Regions from separate parts of the Arthrobacter sp. Sr24 genome, predicted to be linked through region 1. Evidence: riboswitches for the same ligand, from Rfam matches in the RefSeq annotation. Region 1 holds a riboswitch; each other region holds the start of a gene.
What was found. Region 1 has a riboswitch for thiamine pyrophosphate ahead of ACX80D_RS06005 (3-oxoacyl-ACP reductase). Riboswitches for the same ligand answer to the same signal wherever they lie in the genome.

Region 1 (3,863 bases):
CAGCAGGCGGTAGCGGCGCCACACGCTCATCAAGTCCATGGTTGTGGTAGTCCTGGCCCGTGAAAACGCCGAGTTGGGCAAGGGCGGCGTCAATATCCAGGTAGGTATCAAGGGCCCGTTTCTTCTCCAGCGCCTGCGCCTGCGTTGCCCCGATATAGGTGACTAAACCGGGCAGAATAGGAACTTGTGTGCCGCCGCGACCTGCCTTAGTCAGCCGCACTTTCATATCCGCAGCGAACTCGAGCGCTGATTCCTTGTCCCATGCCACCGAATAGATGGCCTCGGCAGAACGGGTCGCGAAGTCCCGCCCAGCTTCCGAAGAACCTGCCTGAAACAGCACTGGATGGCCTTGGGGAGGGCGTGGAACATTCAGCGGACCCGCCACCGAGAAGTGCTTGCCTCGATAATTGATGGGGCGAATATGCCCGGGATCGATGAACGTCCCTGTTTCTCGGTCTCGGGAGAGTGCCGTATCAGACCACGAATCCCACAGTTGCTTGATCACTTGGACAAACTCGTCGGCGCGATCATACCGCTCGGCATGGGGTGGCAAGGCGGCCATGCTGTGATTCTGGGCCTCGGCATCAAACATGGATGTGACAATGTTGGCCCCCGCCCGGCCACCACTGATGTGATCCAGCGAGGCCAGCATCCGGGCAGCGTGGAACGGGGTATAGAAACTGGATGAAACGGTGGTGATCAGGCCAATGTGGCGGGTGGCCCTCGCCATGGCGCTCAATGCCGTCATCGGTTCAAGAAGTCCCGGAACGCCTGCTGAATACTTGCGGTTCACGCTGTGCCCGTCGGCAAAGAACACGGCGTCCAGAAAGCCACTTTCGGCCAGCTTGGCCAGTTCCTCGAAATAGGTAATCTCGCCGACTCTATCGGCACTGGAATCTGGATGCCGCCAGCCCATGGTGTGATGTCCGGTGCCGAACAAGAAGGCGTTGATGTGTAATTCTCGTGTCTTTTCCATACTGCTCGTTCCCACGTTAACCGGCCCCTAATTCATCACTAGTCCGCCGTCGACCACCAGATTTTGTCCGGTGACAGCCCGGGCCCAAGGCGAAGCGAAGAACAGGGCCGCATCAGCAAATTCTGCTGGGGTGGTGACCTTGCGCAGCGGTGTCCCGCTGGCAATCAAGTCAAAGACCTGCTCGGGGGTAGCCGAGGAAGCATCTGTGCGGCGCAACAGCCCGCCGGAGACCATGTTGACGCGGATATTTGTCGGTCCCAGATCGGCCGCGAACGTCCTGGTCAATGCCAGCAAAGCCGCCTTGGCCGCCGTGTAGTCGTGGTAGGGGACCACCGGATTCTGAAAGAGGTTGGTGCCGATGTTCACAATGGCACCGAAGCCGGCTTCCTTGAGCCCAGGCAGCACGGCTTGGATGGTGTTCAGCGCCCCACCCACCACTCCGGAGAACTGGGCCTGGAAATCTGCAAAACCAATCTCCTTGGCCTTGGGCCGGGCGTCTCCGTTGAAGGAAAAGTCCGGGAGGGCGTTGTTGATCAGGGTGGTGATGGGTGCGTCAAAATACTCCGCGGCGGCGCCGACCATTGCTGCCACTTCATCGCTCTTGGTAACATCGGCCTGCAGCGCAATGGCTTGGTCCGGGCCGAGTTCGGTGGCCAGTTGCCGGGCGGCGTGTTCACTGTTGCGGTAGTTCAACACCACCCGGGCGCCTTCACGGGCAAAGGAGCGGGCAATCTCCACACCGAGCCCGCGACCGGCGCCGGTGATGAGAACAGTCTGGTCTTTGATGAGCACGTGTGCACCTTTCAGAAGCGCGAAAGGATGCACAAAATTACGAGATGTACGCCAAAAGACGGTGTTCTCGTATTTGATTCCGGACCGGCATCCCTTCGCTCGGATTATCGAGATCAGGTTCGACGGGTCTAGCTCTCAGCCGCAATGCGGCACCCCGTGCAGTGTCCAAGAGCAAAGCTACCATGCCTGCCCACAGTCCAGTCGCGGAGCGGCCTACGGCGTAGCCGCAGCGCGGTTCAGCTAGAGGTCAGCCCGCTCAGCATGAGATCGAGTCCGAACGTGAAGATCTTGCTAGCGTCCCGTTCCGTGGGCTCCAACAGCCCGGCGCGCGTCAGCCCGGCACGGGTCTGTTCATCGGTCACCGAACCCAAAACGTAGGAAAGCAGCGCCTCTGCCGCCCACTCGGCTTGATCCGTGGCTAGATTTTCGCCTACCAGCAATGCACCAAATTGCTGCAGTGGGGCCGTGGCGCGTGGGTTCAGGGCGTGCGCCAGCGCCACCACCTCGGCACTGTCCCGCACCGTCAGCAGTGTGGCGCGCAGACCCACCGCCAGCTCTCGAATGCTCTGCGGAGACTGAGCTGAAACGGGTTCCAGGATCAGTCCGGCGAGCACGGTAAGCAGTTCTTGCTTGTTTTTCACATGCCAGTACAGCGCCCCCGGTTGCACACCAAGATCACGGGCCAAGCGGCGCATGGACAAGTCGGCCAGGCCGTACTCACGCAGGATTTCCATGGCTGTCTCCACGATTGCCTCACGCGTCAACGCCATTGTGGCCCCACCCTTTCCAGATTCTCATGCCACCGCGGCACCCCTCCATCTTCCCCCATCAGCAGGGCCCTCGATTGACAATGTCCACAGCTCACCCCACTATTGAACAGTGTTCAATTACTTTGCAGACCTCGCCGATCGCCAACTCGACGGCGCCACCTTGACCCGCCAAGAAGCCCTCGCAATCCTGGAATCCACCGATGATCAGCTGCTGGATCTGGTTGCGGCAGCCGCCCGGCTGCGACGCGCCCACTTCGCCAATACGGTCAAAGTGAACTATCTGGTCAACCTCAAATCCGGGCTCTGCCCCGAAGATTGCACCTACTGCTCACAGCGACTGGGATCAGCCGCCCAAATCCTGAAATACACCTGGCTCAAACCCGAAGACGCCGTGGCCCAGGCAGCTACCGGCATCCGCGCCGGAGCCTCCCGGGTCTGCCTCGTCGCGAGCGGCAAGGGACCCAGCGACCGCGATATAGACCGCGTGGCGGGCATGGTGGGCAACCTCAAGGTGCAGTACCCGTCCGTGGAGGTGTGCGCCTGCCTCGGCATTTTGAAAGACGGCCAAGCCCAGCGACTCAAGGCCTCCGGGGCCGACGCCTACAACCACAACCTCAACACCAGCGAAGAAAACTACGCCGACATCTGCTCCACCCACTCCTTCGCCGAACGCGTGCAAACCGTGGAACATGCCAAGGACGCCGGCCTCTCACCGTGCTCGGGACTGATCGTGGGCATGGGGGAGAGCAGCAACGACCTCATCGACGCGGTCTTCGCCCTCCGAGCCCTGGGCAGCGAATCCATCCCCGTCAACTTCCTCATGCCCTTCGACGGCACCCCGCTGGAAGGCACCTGGCTCCTCACCCCCGCCCACTGCCTGCGCATCCTCGCCATGGTCCGCTTCGCCTGCCCCGACACCGAACTGCGCATGGCCGGCGGGCGCGAAATGCACCTGCGCACCCTCCAACCCCTGGCCCTCCACCTGGCCAACTCGCTCTTCCTCGGTGACTACCTCACCAGTGAGGGCCAATCCGGGGCCGATGATCTCGCCATGATCGCCGATAACGGTTTCGTGGTACTGGGCGCCCAGACCACAGCTCTCCCCGGCGCGGACCACTCTGAAGCGGACAGTCCTGAGCTGGACCGCCAAGAAGCGTTCGACGCCGGAACCGCCCTGATCAGTCCCGTCACCATCCGCCGGCGTGGGGCCGGGACGGCCGTGGCCCCCAATGCTTGAGGCTGCGGCCAGCGAGGTGGGAACTAGTAGCACCGCAGGAACCGCCGTGAGCGGTGGGGCCAGTGTTGCGCCTAGTCCTAGGCCTGGG
Region 2 (3,863 bases), on a different contig from region 1:
CTGACCGCCGAAGCGCTTTACGCCCAGGTACTGAGCGTTGGAGTCGCGACCGTTGCGAGTGGAACTCGCACCCTTTTTATGTGCCATTTGAAAATGCCTGCCTTTTTACTAAAAGTATCTAAGAGGATCTAACCGTCAGTGCGCTTATTAAGCGATTGAGGTGATCTTGACCTTGGACAGTTCCTGACGGTGACCCTGACGCTTCTTGTAGCCGGTCTTGTTCTTGAACTTCTGGATGACGATCTTCGGTCCACGAAGATCCTCCAACTTCTCAGCCGTAACCTTCACATTAGCCAGGTCCTTCGCGGCTGTGGTGAGCTTGTCACCATCAACCAGCAGCAGGGCGGGCAGCTCAAATGTGCTGCCGACTCCACCGGGGACGCGGTTCATGGTCACGTGGTCTCCTACGGAAACCTTTTCTTGACGGCCGCCTGCGCGGACAATCGCGTACACCACTGGGGAACTCACTTCTCTCGACGTTTATTACAAAGTTTTTATGCTGGCTTGGATCGTATATAACCCTTGCCAACCGCATGCGCCGCAGTTCAAAAATTGAACCAGCGCGGGGTGCATACTATGTGCCTCAACGCCGTGGACCTCAATGGAGTTCTACCATGGAGTGGTTGCCCTAGGTGTTGGCGTAAGCACCGAAGATCAAGAATACGCTAATTCTGGCTCCGGGGGCAAATGAGACTGGTTCTTTGATCCGTGCGGCCTCAGATGGAATCGAAGATTTCACCTTTAGCTGCAACGATCAGTAGAACCGCACTAAGCCACTTTAGCGCGACTCTGGAACTAAAAGAGCATTTAGGGGCAGGACTCGCCGTATTTTTACCCACGGACAGGTGGTGTTAATCACCCAGCACTGCTCGGTAGCTGCTGTGGATGGGTTACATGGGCGTGGGGTGCGGCGAAGAAGTCCACCTCATACTGTGCCGAATGGGCGAAGGCCACCTCCATTCCTGCCCTCTCCCGTGCCGAACCGCGCCGGGCCGCTGCGTCCAGAATGCTGATGGCAGTCTCGGTCGCCTGCGCGAATTCATCAGAGGCATAGGTCTGCAACCACGTCCCGTAGGGGTGCTCGCCAGAGAAGTTGAAGTAGTCGGCATATAAAACGCGCCCCACCTCTGCATACAACCAGTAGCAAGGAAGAACTGCGGCTACCACCTCGGCGTAGCTGCCGGAGAAGGCCACCGCCTGTAAATGGTCAACGTAGTGCTTGGTGACGGGGCCTTGCCTCATCGCCGCTTCCGGCTCTGCCGGGTAATGGCTGAGCCAGTCTCGGTGCAGCGACATCTCCACCTCCAGGCAGTTCTGCGCCCCGGCGGCCCAGAACTTCTGCTCCGTCTCGTTGGGCGCCAAGGCACTAGCTTTGGCCAGCACTCGTGAATAGGTACCGAGGTAGAGAGCATCCTGGGCCAGATAGTAGGCAAAGTGGTGGCGCGTGAGCGTTCCTGCCGCAAGTTCTTTGATGAAGTCCAGCGAGGCTATGGCGGCCCGCTGCCCAGCGCAGTCCTGCCACAGTTTTCTACTGAAGCTTTTCGCGCGGGGAGCAGCACTGGCCCATAGTTCGTGCAGGTGGTTGACGGGTCCCGGACCGCTTCCCACCCTCAGCTCATGGGAGGTCTCCAGTGCGTTGCCAAGCCATTCCTTGGCGCGCTCAACGCTGGTTGCCCAATCACCGGACTGGGCCTGCAGCGTCGCGACAGCCGCTGAGAGCGAGCACCCCGTGCCGTGCGTGTTGGCTGTGTCAATCCGCGCAGCATAGAACTCGCGCACCGTCCCATTCGGGAAGATCAGCGCGTCCGGGCAGTCGGCACCAGTGAGGTGCCCGCCCTTGACCAGTACCCGCAGCTCATGCGTGGCCGCTAGTTCCTGGCCCTGGGCGATGGCCGCATCCCAGCTTGTCGCCGCAGTTTGGCCCAGTAAAACTCCCAATTCAGGAATGTTCGGAGTAACCAGGTGCACCTGCGCCAGCAAGGTCAGCATGACGGTGAGTGCTTCCTTGTCCATGAGTGAGTCTCCACTGGTGGCCACCATCACCGGATCAAGTACGACGACGGGAGGCCGGGTTCGCTCCAGCCACTCCCCTACCGCAACCATCACCTCAGCGGAACCCAACATGCCGATTTTCACGGCGTCAAGGGTGATGTCTGCCGACACTGCATCCAGCTGGGCGGTGAGGAATTCTGCCGGCGGTATAAGGACGCCGTGTACTCCTACCGTATTTTGGGCGGTGAGTGCTGTGATGGCTGCCATAGCATAGCCGCCATGAGCGGAAATGGCTTTGATATCTGCTTGGATTCCGGCCCCACCCGAAGGATCGGAGCCGGCAATACTCAGTACACGCGGATGTTTTACCCGCTGAGTCGCTTGTTCGGCGGAAATGCTGACAACTGGGCTAACAGCTGGAGACGCAGGTGGAAAGTCGGCTGGAAAAAGTGCAGTCGTGTTCATCAGGACATCCCTTCGCCGGTGCTAACCGGACAGGTTCAACGGGTATTGTCTCAGCCGGCTCTGTAGCCTGGCACCCCGTGTCGCCACCAACCCTAACCTGCGCCAGGTCCCGCAACGAAAAATGACCCGCAACAGCGACACAAAACATGCTTTTCGTGTCACCGCTGCGGGCCAGTTCAACTGCGCCGGAGCTACTACAGCTCGGAGGCCGGAACTCCTACACCCAAAATGATGGGCTCGGCGTTCTTCTTGACCGCTGCTGCAGGAGCCGGGATTTCTGCTTCGGCACTGCTATGCGGTGTGGAGCCCTGAGCTGCGGGAGGCGCATCAACGGTCTCGACCGTCATATCTGCCCCACCCTGAGCACTGCGGGCACTGCGATTACGCCGGCCACGACGTGCGCGCGAACGGTTGCCGCCGGGCTCGGTTCCCTCATGGGCCGCTTCCTGGCTAGGGGCAACGAGCTGATCCAACGCTTGGGTCAGACCCGCCAAGGCTGCTGCCTGATCAGCATTGTTGGGCTGCGCAAAGCCGCTGCTTTCACTTCGGTGTCCGCGCGGCAGCTCAATGGCTTCCCCGCCCAAAGTGAGAATGCCAGTATCAGCAGAGTCATGCTGTTGGGCAGACTCTGCTGTTTCTGTTGCTGTTTCTGTTTCTGTCGCGGTTGTTGCGCGCTGCTCAGGAGCATGCTCATGGTGCGTGGCAGCAGCCGCAGCGGCGATGTTCGCCAAGGCGGTACGGGCTTCGTGGGCCTTCTGTGCCTTAGCGGCTTCGCTCGGCTCCTCAACCACGGGGGTGGTTACGGTCTCTTGATCCTGACCATCGTTCTGTCCGCGGTTGCGGTTACGCTTGCGTTCACTGCGAGTTGACCGGTTAGCTGTGCGTTCGGGTTCGCGCTGTTCCTGCTTAGGTGCGTGCGCGTGCGCCTGTGCAGCTTCAACTGCAGGGGAATGCGTGCGGCGGTGCTCCACGGGGATCTCGTGCGTGACCATGCCGCGGCCGGCACAGGTGCCACACTGCTCGCCGAAGACTTCCAGCAGACCTGTGCCCATGCGCTTTCGTGTCATCTGAACCAGACCCAGCGAGGTGACCTCGGCTACTTGGTGCTTGGTCCTGTCACGGCCCAAGCACTCCACCAGGCGGCGCAGCACCAGATCGCGGTTAGATTCCAACACCATGTCGATGAAGTCGATGACGATGATGCCGCCAATGTCACGCAAACGCAGCTGTCGAACCACTTCTTCTGCGGCTTCAAGGTTGTTCTTGGTGACAGTTTCTTCCAGGTTTCCGCCGGAGCCGGTGAACTTACCGGTGTTGACATCCACCACGGTCATGGCTTCAGTGCGGTCAATGACAAGCGAGCCACCGGAAGGCAGGAAGACCTTGCGCTCAAGTGCTTTGTTAAT
Region 3 (3,863 bases), on a different contig from region 1:
CGACGGGGAAAAGCTGCTCGCTGGTCAACTAGCTGCTCTTCGGTGACGGAAGAGGTCGTGCGGATTCAACTGGCCGGGCTTTCCGAACACGGTGAACCCGCGGCGCCCCTAGCCCGAACGGCAGTGGCTACAACGGCCCTTCGGGGCCGGGGCAGGACCGGCCCCGAAGGGCCGGCCCTGGACGCACTCGCTCCTAGTTCCTGGGCAGGACCGGTTCGGGGAGGTAGACCTTCCCGCCGGATTCGCGGAATTCGGCAGATTTGATGCTCATGCCGGCGATGGCTTCCTGTTCTGACATTCCTCCGAACTGATCGCGGATGTCCTGGGAGAGCCGCATGGAGCAGAACTTGGGTCCGCACATGGAGCAGAAGTGCGCTGTCTTGGCCGGTTCGGCGGGCAGCGTCTCGTCGTGGAAGGATTCGGCTGTTTCCGGGTCCAGGGAGAGGGCGAACTGGTCCCGCCAGCGGAACTCGAAGCGTGCCTTGGACAGAGCGTCGTCGCGTTCGTGGGCTCCGGGGTGGCCTTTGGCGAGGTCTGCCGCGTGGGCGGCGATCTTGTAGGTGATGACTCCGGTCTTGACGTCATCCTTGTTCGGCAGCCCGAGGTGTTCCTTGGGCGTGACGTAGCAGAGCATTGCGGTGCCATAGCGGGCGATCTCGGTGGCGCCGATGGCCGAGGTGATGTGGTCATAGCCTGGGGCAATGTCTGTCACCAGCGGGCCGAGGGTGTAGAAGGGGGCGCCGTCGCAGAGTTCCTGCTGGCGTTCGATGTTTTCGCGGACGAGGTGGAACGGAATGTGCCCGGGGCCTTCGACCATGACCTGCACGTCGTACTTCCAGGCCCGCTTGGTGAGTTCGGCGAGGGTGTCCAGTTCGGCGAACTGGGCGGCGTCGTTGGCATCCGCGGTGGCGCCGGGCCGCAGTCCGTCGCCCAGGGAGAAGGCGACGTCGTACTTAGCGAAAATTTCACACAGTTCATCGAAGTGGGTGTAGAGGAAGTTCTCCTGGTGGTGGGCCAGACACCAGCCGGCAATGATGGACCCGCCGCGGGAGACGATGCCGGTCACCCGGTTGGCGGTCAGCGGCACGTAGCGCAGCAGCACACCGGCGTGGACAGTCATGTAATCCACGCCTTGCTCGCACTGCTCGATCACGGTGTCCCGGTAGATCTCCCAGGTCAGGTCATTGGCCTCGCCGTTGACCTTCTCCAGCGCCTGGTAGATCGGCACTGTCCCGATCGGGACAGGGGAGTTGCGGATGATCCATTCACGGGTGGTGTGGATGTCATCGCCGGTGGACAGGTCCATCACAGTGTCGGCACCCCACCGGGCCGCCCACTGCAGTTTGTCCACTTCCTCGGCAATGGAGCTGGTCACGGCGGAGTTGCCGATGTTGGCGTTGATTTTGACCAGGAACGCTTTGCCGATGATCATCGGCTCGGATTCAGGGTGATTGATGTTGTTCGGGATGATGGCCCGGCCAGCGGCCACTTCGCTGCGCACCAGCTCGACGTCACAGTTTTCCCGCACTGCCACGAACCGCATCTCGGGGGTGAGGATGCCCTGGCGGGCGTAGCGCATCTGGGTAACGGTCTTACCCTCGAGGGCGCGGCGGGGCACCGGCTGCGCGCCCTTCCATTCAGCAGAAGCGGCGCCCCGGCGCACCGCGGATTTACCGTCGTCGAGCAGGTTCCGTTCCCGGCCGCCGTAGGGCTCGGTGTCGCCCCGGGATTCTATCCATTCAGACCGGAACGGCTCCAGGCCGATCACAGGATCGCTTCCGGGCCCGGCCGTCCGGTACACCGTGAACGGTAGATTCTTCACCCCGTTCGGAGAGTCCTCCAAGGCGATCTCCGTGACAGGGACGCTAATGCCGTGTTCGGGGTCGCGGGCGTACGCGAGTGAATGTGAATTCATGGAGCTCATCAGTGGTTTCCTACTTCCTTCGCCGGCATAACCCGGACAGGTTCAACGGTCGCAGACTGCATCAGCCCGATCTCAGCCCCTGCAAGGGCACCCGTGTGGATGGAAAAACCTTAGCACCCCAGCGTGCCCGTTCTACCGTTTGTGTGGATGATGACCGCTGTTCCCCGAACGGCCTCCATCTTCGGCAGCAGGCCCTCCCAGCGACGGGGTGCATGACGAATCACCGGAAGCTGAGGTACTCCTTGGGCCAACCGCCAGCCCGGCGAACGCCCAGCACCCGGGAAAGGTGCAGACGCCTTCATATTCCGTGCAGTCGACTTCTGAAACTGACAAGCCTACTGTCTCGCTTAGCTGTCTTTCAACCCTAGGGTTTCGAGACTGCCTATGTCTTCCGACCCAAGGAGTCATCATCCATTAATCGCAGGGTCCTGGTTCTATAGCAAGCACCAAGCGCGCTCGGGTCGCGTCACCCTTTTACACAGTCACCTTCATCATAGAGTCACAATGCATCTTGACGGATAATGTGTCTCGGCAGAGACTTACATTCATCTTCACCGAAGATGCGTGTATAAATAAAAGATGACTTGGGGCTTCAAATGATCGTTGTAAATATCAACCATTCCTATGCTGAACTCATTCGGCGGGAGCGGCCGGGGTTGCTCTCCTTCGAGCTCAACCGCATCACGACAGGACATTGGCCTGTCATGGCCGACGCCACCATGGACGGTTTTACCGACTACCTGGTCGGAACCTATAACGACATGATCGTCACAGCGTTCAGAATCTTGAGTGTGCAACGGGTCGTCCACGAGGGCAAGGACAAGCTGAAATTTGTTGTGGATGACTTCTATAACCCGGACAAGGAGCAGAACGGCTTCGGCGCATCTACTCAGGAGGTAGATCGGGCTGCATGGCTTGTGGGCGCTCCGATCCCCGGCGGTTCCTGGCGCAAGGGAGAAGCGCGGGGAACCCGCCGCTACGCACTGGATGCATATCTGAAGGATCAGCCCGACTTGGCCGAACGCGCTGATCGGGACTTTCCATCGGCCATGATGGAAAATCTCTTTGCCTATCTTCGCGGCGACAGCAGAATGCCTGTGGACGACTTTCCTGCTCTGGGTCGTTCCAACAATTTTTCTGCACCTCAACCGGCGGGCGGCGTAACAGTCAGCCGACAGCCTGACGGAACGGTCCTCATCGTAATCCCGAGTGGTACACGGGCCCAGCTCACTATTGATCCCGACAGGTCTATAGCTGGACCCATGAGCTAACACCGTCTAGTGGAGTGCCCGCACATGTCCGATGTTCTTGTTTGGTGGGGCGCCCACTGGGCCTCAGCACGGACAACGACGCCGAGTTCCTCTGCCCGGTGAAGGATCGGCTGTTGACACAGCATGAGGTCCCGATCAACACAGTGCCGGGGACGTAGAGTCTGGTCATGAGCTATTCCGCAACAGTTCTGCGCGTGATGATTGCATCACCCTCGGACGTACAAGAAGCCAGAGACGCTGTTGAGCGTGCTATCTACAGCTGGAACGATGCCAACGCCGAGAAGAAAGGGATTATTCTTCAACCGTGGCGGTGGGAGACATCCGCGGTTCCGATGCTAGGTTCCCACCCGCAACGTCTTATCAACGCTCAAGGGGTGGACAGCTCAGACATCGTGTTTGCGATGTTCGCAGGGCGGCTGGGTTCGGCTACTCCCGATGCGATTTCAGGCACAGCTGAGGAAATTAACCGAGCTCTCGATGCGGCTAAACCGGTACATCTATACTTTTCGTCGGCTGGCCTGCCTCAGGACGTGGATATTAAGCAGCTTGAAGCCCTTCGCGCCTTCCGCGCAGACATGGAGTCCAAGGGGCTGCTCGGTGAGTACAGCAACGTCAGTCAGCTAGAACACGAAGTGTGGAAAGCCATTGAGCACGACATCGCACAGGTC
Region 4 (3,863 bases), on a different contig from region 1:
CGAGGCTCGGCCACGCTCTATGTCCATGCCATGAATGCGCCTACGCCAGAGAGTATTGTGCAGGTGCGTGAAGGCATCCAAGACATCGAGGCACGGCTGATCAAGGTCATGGGGACCAAAGCAGAGTTGGCCGCACTGAAAAGCGAACAGGCGGGATCTCCCATGGTGACTCACGCACAGACAGTGCGCGGCTCCATCGCAGAGAATCACGGAACTTTCGAAGTTGAGAGCCCGGGGGAGGGACAGTGAGCGCCATGAATGTTGTTGTCATCATTGTTGTTGCGCTGCTGGCACTCGCGGCTGCCGGCACCATTTACAGGATTGCCGCCGGGCCGTCCCTGCTAGACCGCGTGATCGCAGCCGACGTGCTGCTCGCCATTTTCGGTGCCGCACTCGCAACCGAAATGGCCATCAACCACCACATCGACAATTTGGCGCTGCTGGTGGTGTTGACGGTGATCGGCTTTATTGGTTCCGTCACGGTGGCCCGATTTGTGGCACACAAGAGGGATGACGGATGAACACGTTCATAGATGTGCTGACGGCGATCTGCCTCTTGGTAGGCGCCCTGATGAGTCTTGCAGCAGCTATCGGCCTGCTGCGATTTCCTGACCTCATGAGCCGCATGCACGCTGCCACCAAGCCTCAAGTCTTGGGGTTGTTGCTGATGTTGGCGGCTGTTGGACTGCAAATGCGTGCTTGGGCTTTGCTGCCGCTTCTCGTCGTAGCCTGGCTGTTTCAGCTGCTCACGGTTCCGGTGTCCGCGCACATGGTGGGCAGGGCTGGATACCGCACCAAACATCGTCGCCCGGAATTGCTCAGTCTTGACGAGCTGGACCAGGTTGTGGCTTCCGTGGTGGAAGAGGACAACACCCACTGAAGGGCTGTGGGGCGTCTTTCAGGGGGACGTCTCTTCGGAGTAAACCGCGTAGCCGCCGGTTAAACGCCAAAGGCGCCAGCCGCCGTCGTACGTGATCAAATTCGCAGATCAGACGTGACGGTGAATGACGCCCCGGTGGTGCGCAACCGCTCCTTAGACCTCTTCGGGATGCTTGTTGAAGCGGGCGATGGCCTTCTGCGTGGTGCGTCCGGCCAGGGTCTGGATGATGGCGGCAACCACTGCGGAAACCAATGCAAAAGTGAGCGCGGAGCGGAGGCTGTTCTCCAGATCTGCACCATCCTTGGGCGGCTTGTTACCGGTGCTCTTCTCCCAGACCGTGTCCACGAGCTTGCTGGCCGCAAATCCGGCGCCCAAGCTGATGCCGGTTCCGAGCAATTTGAAGACGATGTTCATCAATGACTCCTGCGTGGTTAAGTGAAGTTGACTGGGCTTGCGCGGGAAAAACTCTAGTGTCAGCCTAGCGCTTTTGCCGGGGCAACAGCTGTTGCCCGCTGCGCAGGGGCCTCATGTCCTGGTGCATATTTCGCTACGGTAGGGCCAGTGTTATGGTCCCCATTGGTCCCCAGCAGGGCCTGGGGGTACACTGAATCCGCAATTCAAACACGACAGGGGAGCGTCATCCCATCCTGGGATTAGACGCTGAGAGTGCGGTTCGCCGCAGACCCTCGAACCTGCTCCGGTTAGTACCGGCGAAGGGAGTCGAGTTCTCTTCGGCTGCGCGGAAATACCGCTGTAGCCGCCCCTCCTGAAAAGGAGGAATCATGAGCAAGTCATTCGCGGGCGGAAACGCCACGCAACCCAGTAAGCAGGCCCCCCAAACGGCGCAACAACGTAAAAGCACGTGGCGGGTCGTAGACATCGTTGTGGTCTCTGTTCTCGGCGTTGCCTTGGGCGTCATCTTCTGGCTATGGTCAGCTGGGTACGGGCTGACCAGCGCCATCACCGTGGCCTTCCCGCCGCTTGGAGCGCTGTACGGCGGTGGCTGGTTGATCGCCGGCGTCTTGGGCGGACTGGTTATCCGCAAACCCGGGGCAGCACTGTATTGCGAGCTCATCGCCGCCATGGTGGAGGGACTGCTGGGTACGCACTTTGGTTTTACGGTGCTGCTGTCCGGTCTGGTTCAGGGCCTTGGTGCCGAGCTGGGCTTCGCGCTGTTCCGCTACCGCAAATTCAACCTTCCCGTGGCTCTGATTTCCGGCGCATTGGCGGGCTTGGCCTTGGGTATCAACGACAGTATTGTCTGGAACATCGAGTGGGCCATGCAATGGAAGCTCGTCTACGTAGCTCTGGCCATGGTCTCCGGTGTCGTCATTGCTGGGTTGGTGTCCTGGTTGGCCGTGCGTGGTCTGGCGAGAACCGGCGCTCTGGCAAGTCTGCCCTCTCGTGGAGCAGCCACCGAACGCGCGGTCTAGGCCGTGAGTATCGAGCGCAACCGGGGCAGTACCCCGGCGAAAGTGAGCGCCAAAGGGTGGGGCTGGCAGCATTCGGGCCGTAGCGGCCGTGCCGTTGCGGGCTTAGATCTTCAGATTGAACCGGGGGAGCGCGTCTTGCTGTTGGGCCCTTCCGGTGCCGGAAAGTCCACTCTGCTGCACGCTTTGGCTGGTGTTTTAGGTGATGATGAGGACGCCAACGAATCGGGCATATTGCTCATCGACGGCGCTCCCGTGTCAGAATCCCGTGGCCGTTCTGGCCTCATGCAGCAGGACCCGGATGCTCAGGTGGTGCTCTCGCGGATCGGAGACGACGTCGCGTTTGGCGCCGAGAACCTCTGCGTTCCGCGTGAGGAAATTTGGCGCCGCGTAGGTGCAGCTCTGGAATCCGTGGGCCTGGAGCTGCCCTTGGATCATCCCAGCTCTTCGCTCTCTGGTGGCCAGAAGCAACGCCTTGGTCTGGCTGGAATGCTGGCCATGCGCCCGGGCCTGTTGCTGCTGGATGAGCCAACCGCCAACCTTGATCCGGCCGGTGTGGTGGAGGTGCGTGATGCTGTGCGCCGCAGCCTCGATGAATCCGGAGCCACGCTGGTGGTTGTCGAACACAGGGTCTCGGTCTGGCTGGACGTGGTGGATCGGATCGTGGTTCTGGCCCCCGCAGCTCTGGGGCAACCCGGCGGGGTCCTCTTCGACGGCCCGCCCGCAACAGTTCTTGCTCAAAGCCGGGAGCTGCTGGCGGCGGCGGGGATTTGGGTCCCGGGCTACCTCCCGGCGGTGCGGCCGCGGACTGCCTCAAGCCTAGAAACGTTCGACGCCGGGGCGCACCTCCTGCTCGAAGCGGAAGATCTTGCGCTCTCCCGCACCAAGGGACGTAAGCGTCGCCCGGTGGTGCCGGTCGCCGTCGTACCTTCTGTTGAGGTGAGGGCCGGGCAAGCGCTCAGTGTGACCGGGCCCAATGGTGCTGGCAAGTCAACGCTGGCGCTGACCCTGGCCGGATTGTTGGCCCCTGCTGGTGGCCGTTTGGATGCTTTGCCCGAGTTGGCTCGGGGGGCCGGGAGTCGGCCGTTGTCGTGGCGCGGGCGTGAATTGATTAGCAGGATCGGCACGGTTTTTCAGGAACCTGAGCATCAATTCGTTGCTCACACTGTGCGCGAGGAGTTGCTGTTCGCGCCGAGGATACTGGGGCACGGTGGAGAGTTGGTCGAGGAATTACTGGCGCGGTTGCGGCTAGAACATCTAGCGGACGCGAACCCGTTCACCCTTTCCGGCGGGGAAAAACGCCGACTGTCCGTGGCCACCGTGCTGGCGGCCAGCCCGCAGATATTAGTTTTGGATGAGCCAACGTTTGGTCAGGACGCCAACACGTGGGCTGAGCTAGCTTCCATGCTGAGCGAGCTGTTGGACGCGGGAACCGCCGTGGTTTCGGTGACGCACGATGCCGCCTTCACCGCGGTTCTGGGAGGACAGCGGCTGGTCATGGGAGGCCAGGGAAGCCAGGGAGGCCGGGGTGGATTCGCTAATGCGCCAGCTGC

Region 2: it holds a riboswitch for thiamine pyrophosphate, as region 1 does, so the genes downstream of both, ACX80D_RS13990 (bifunctional hydroxymethylpyrimidine kinase/phosphomethylpyrimidine kinase) here and ACX80D_RS06005 (3-oxoacyl-ACP reductase) in region 1, are expected to answer to the same signal.
Region 3: it holds a riboswitch for thiamine pyrophosphate, as region 1 does, so the genes downstream of both, thiC (phosphomethylpyrimidine synthase ThiC) here and ACX80D_RS06005 (3-oxoacyl-ACP reductase) in region 1, are expected to answer to the same signal.
Region 4: it holds a riboswitch for thiamine pyrophosphate, as region 1 does, so the genes downstream of both, ACX80D_RS07970 (ECF transporter S component) here and ACX80D_RS06005 (3-oxoacyl-ACP reductase) in region 1, are expected to answer to the same signal.

The regions. Positions count from the first base shown of each region.
Region 1 covers NZ_JBTNDB010000006.1:42,978-46,840, forward strand. Annotated here, with positions in the region: gene ACX80D_RS06000 (LLM class flavin-dependent oxidoreductase) at 1-976, opposite strand, end outside; gene ACX80D_RS06005 (3-oxoacyl-ACP reductase) at 1,004-1,768, opposite strand; TPP riboswitch at 1,842-1,935, opposite strand; gene ACX80D_RS06010 (TetR family transcriptional regulator) at 2,005-2,538, opposite strand; gene bioB (biotin synthase BioB) at 2,648-3,775, shown strand.
Region 2 covers NZ_JBTNDB010000023.1:31,710-35,572, forward strand. Annotated here, with positions in the region: gene rpmA (50S ribosomal protein L27) at 1-87, opposite strand, end outside; gene rplU (50S ribosomal protein L21) at 148-456, opposite strand; gene ACX80D_RS13990 (bifunctional hydroxymethylpyrimidine kinase/phosphomethylpyrimidine kinase) at 856-2,457, opposite strand; TPP riboswitch at 2,448-2,545, opposite strand; gene ACX80D_RS13995 (Rne/Rng family ribonuclease) at 2,652-3,863, opposite strand, start outside.
Region 3 covers NZ_JBTNDB010000017.1:27,614-31,476, forward strand. Annotated here, with positions in the region: gene thiC (phosphomethylpyrimidine synthase ThiC) at 194-1,924, opposite strand; TPP riboswitch at 1,922-2,029, opposite strand; gene ACX80D_RS11880 (hypothetical protein) at 2,521-3,195, shown strand; gene ACX80D_RS11885 (DUF4062 domain-containing protein) at 3,363-3,863, shown strand, end outside.
Region 4 covers NZ_JBTNDB010000008.1:134,571-138,433, forward strand. Annotated here, with positions in the region: gene ACX80D_RS07950 (Na+/H+ antiporter subunit E) at 1-249, shown strand, start outside; gene ACX80D_RS07955 (monovalent cation/H+ antiporter complex subunit F) at 255-521, shown strand; gene mnhG (monovalent cation/H(+) antiporter subunit G) at 518-880, shown strand; gene ACX80D_RS07965 (DUF4235 domain-containing protein) at 1,034-1,294, opposite strand; TPP riboswitch at 1,499-1,616, shown strand; gene ACX80D_RS07970 (ECF transporter S component) at 1,663-2,313, shown strand; gene ACX80D_RS07975 (ABC transporter ATP-binding protein) at 2,356-3,863, shown strand, end outside.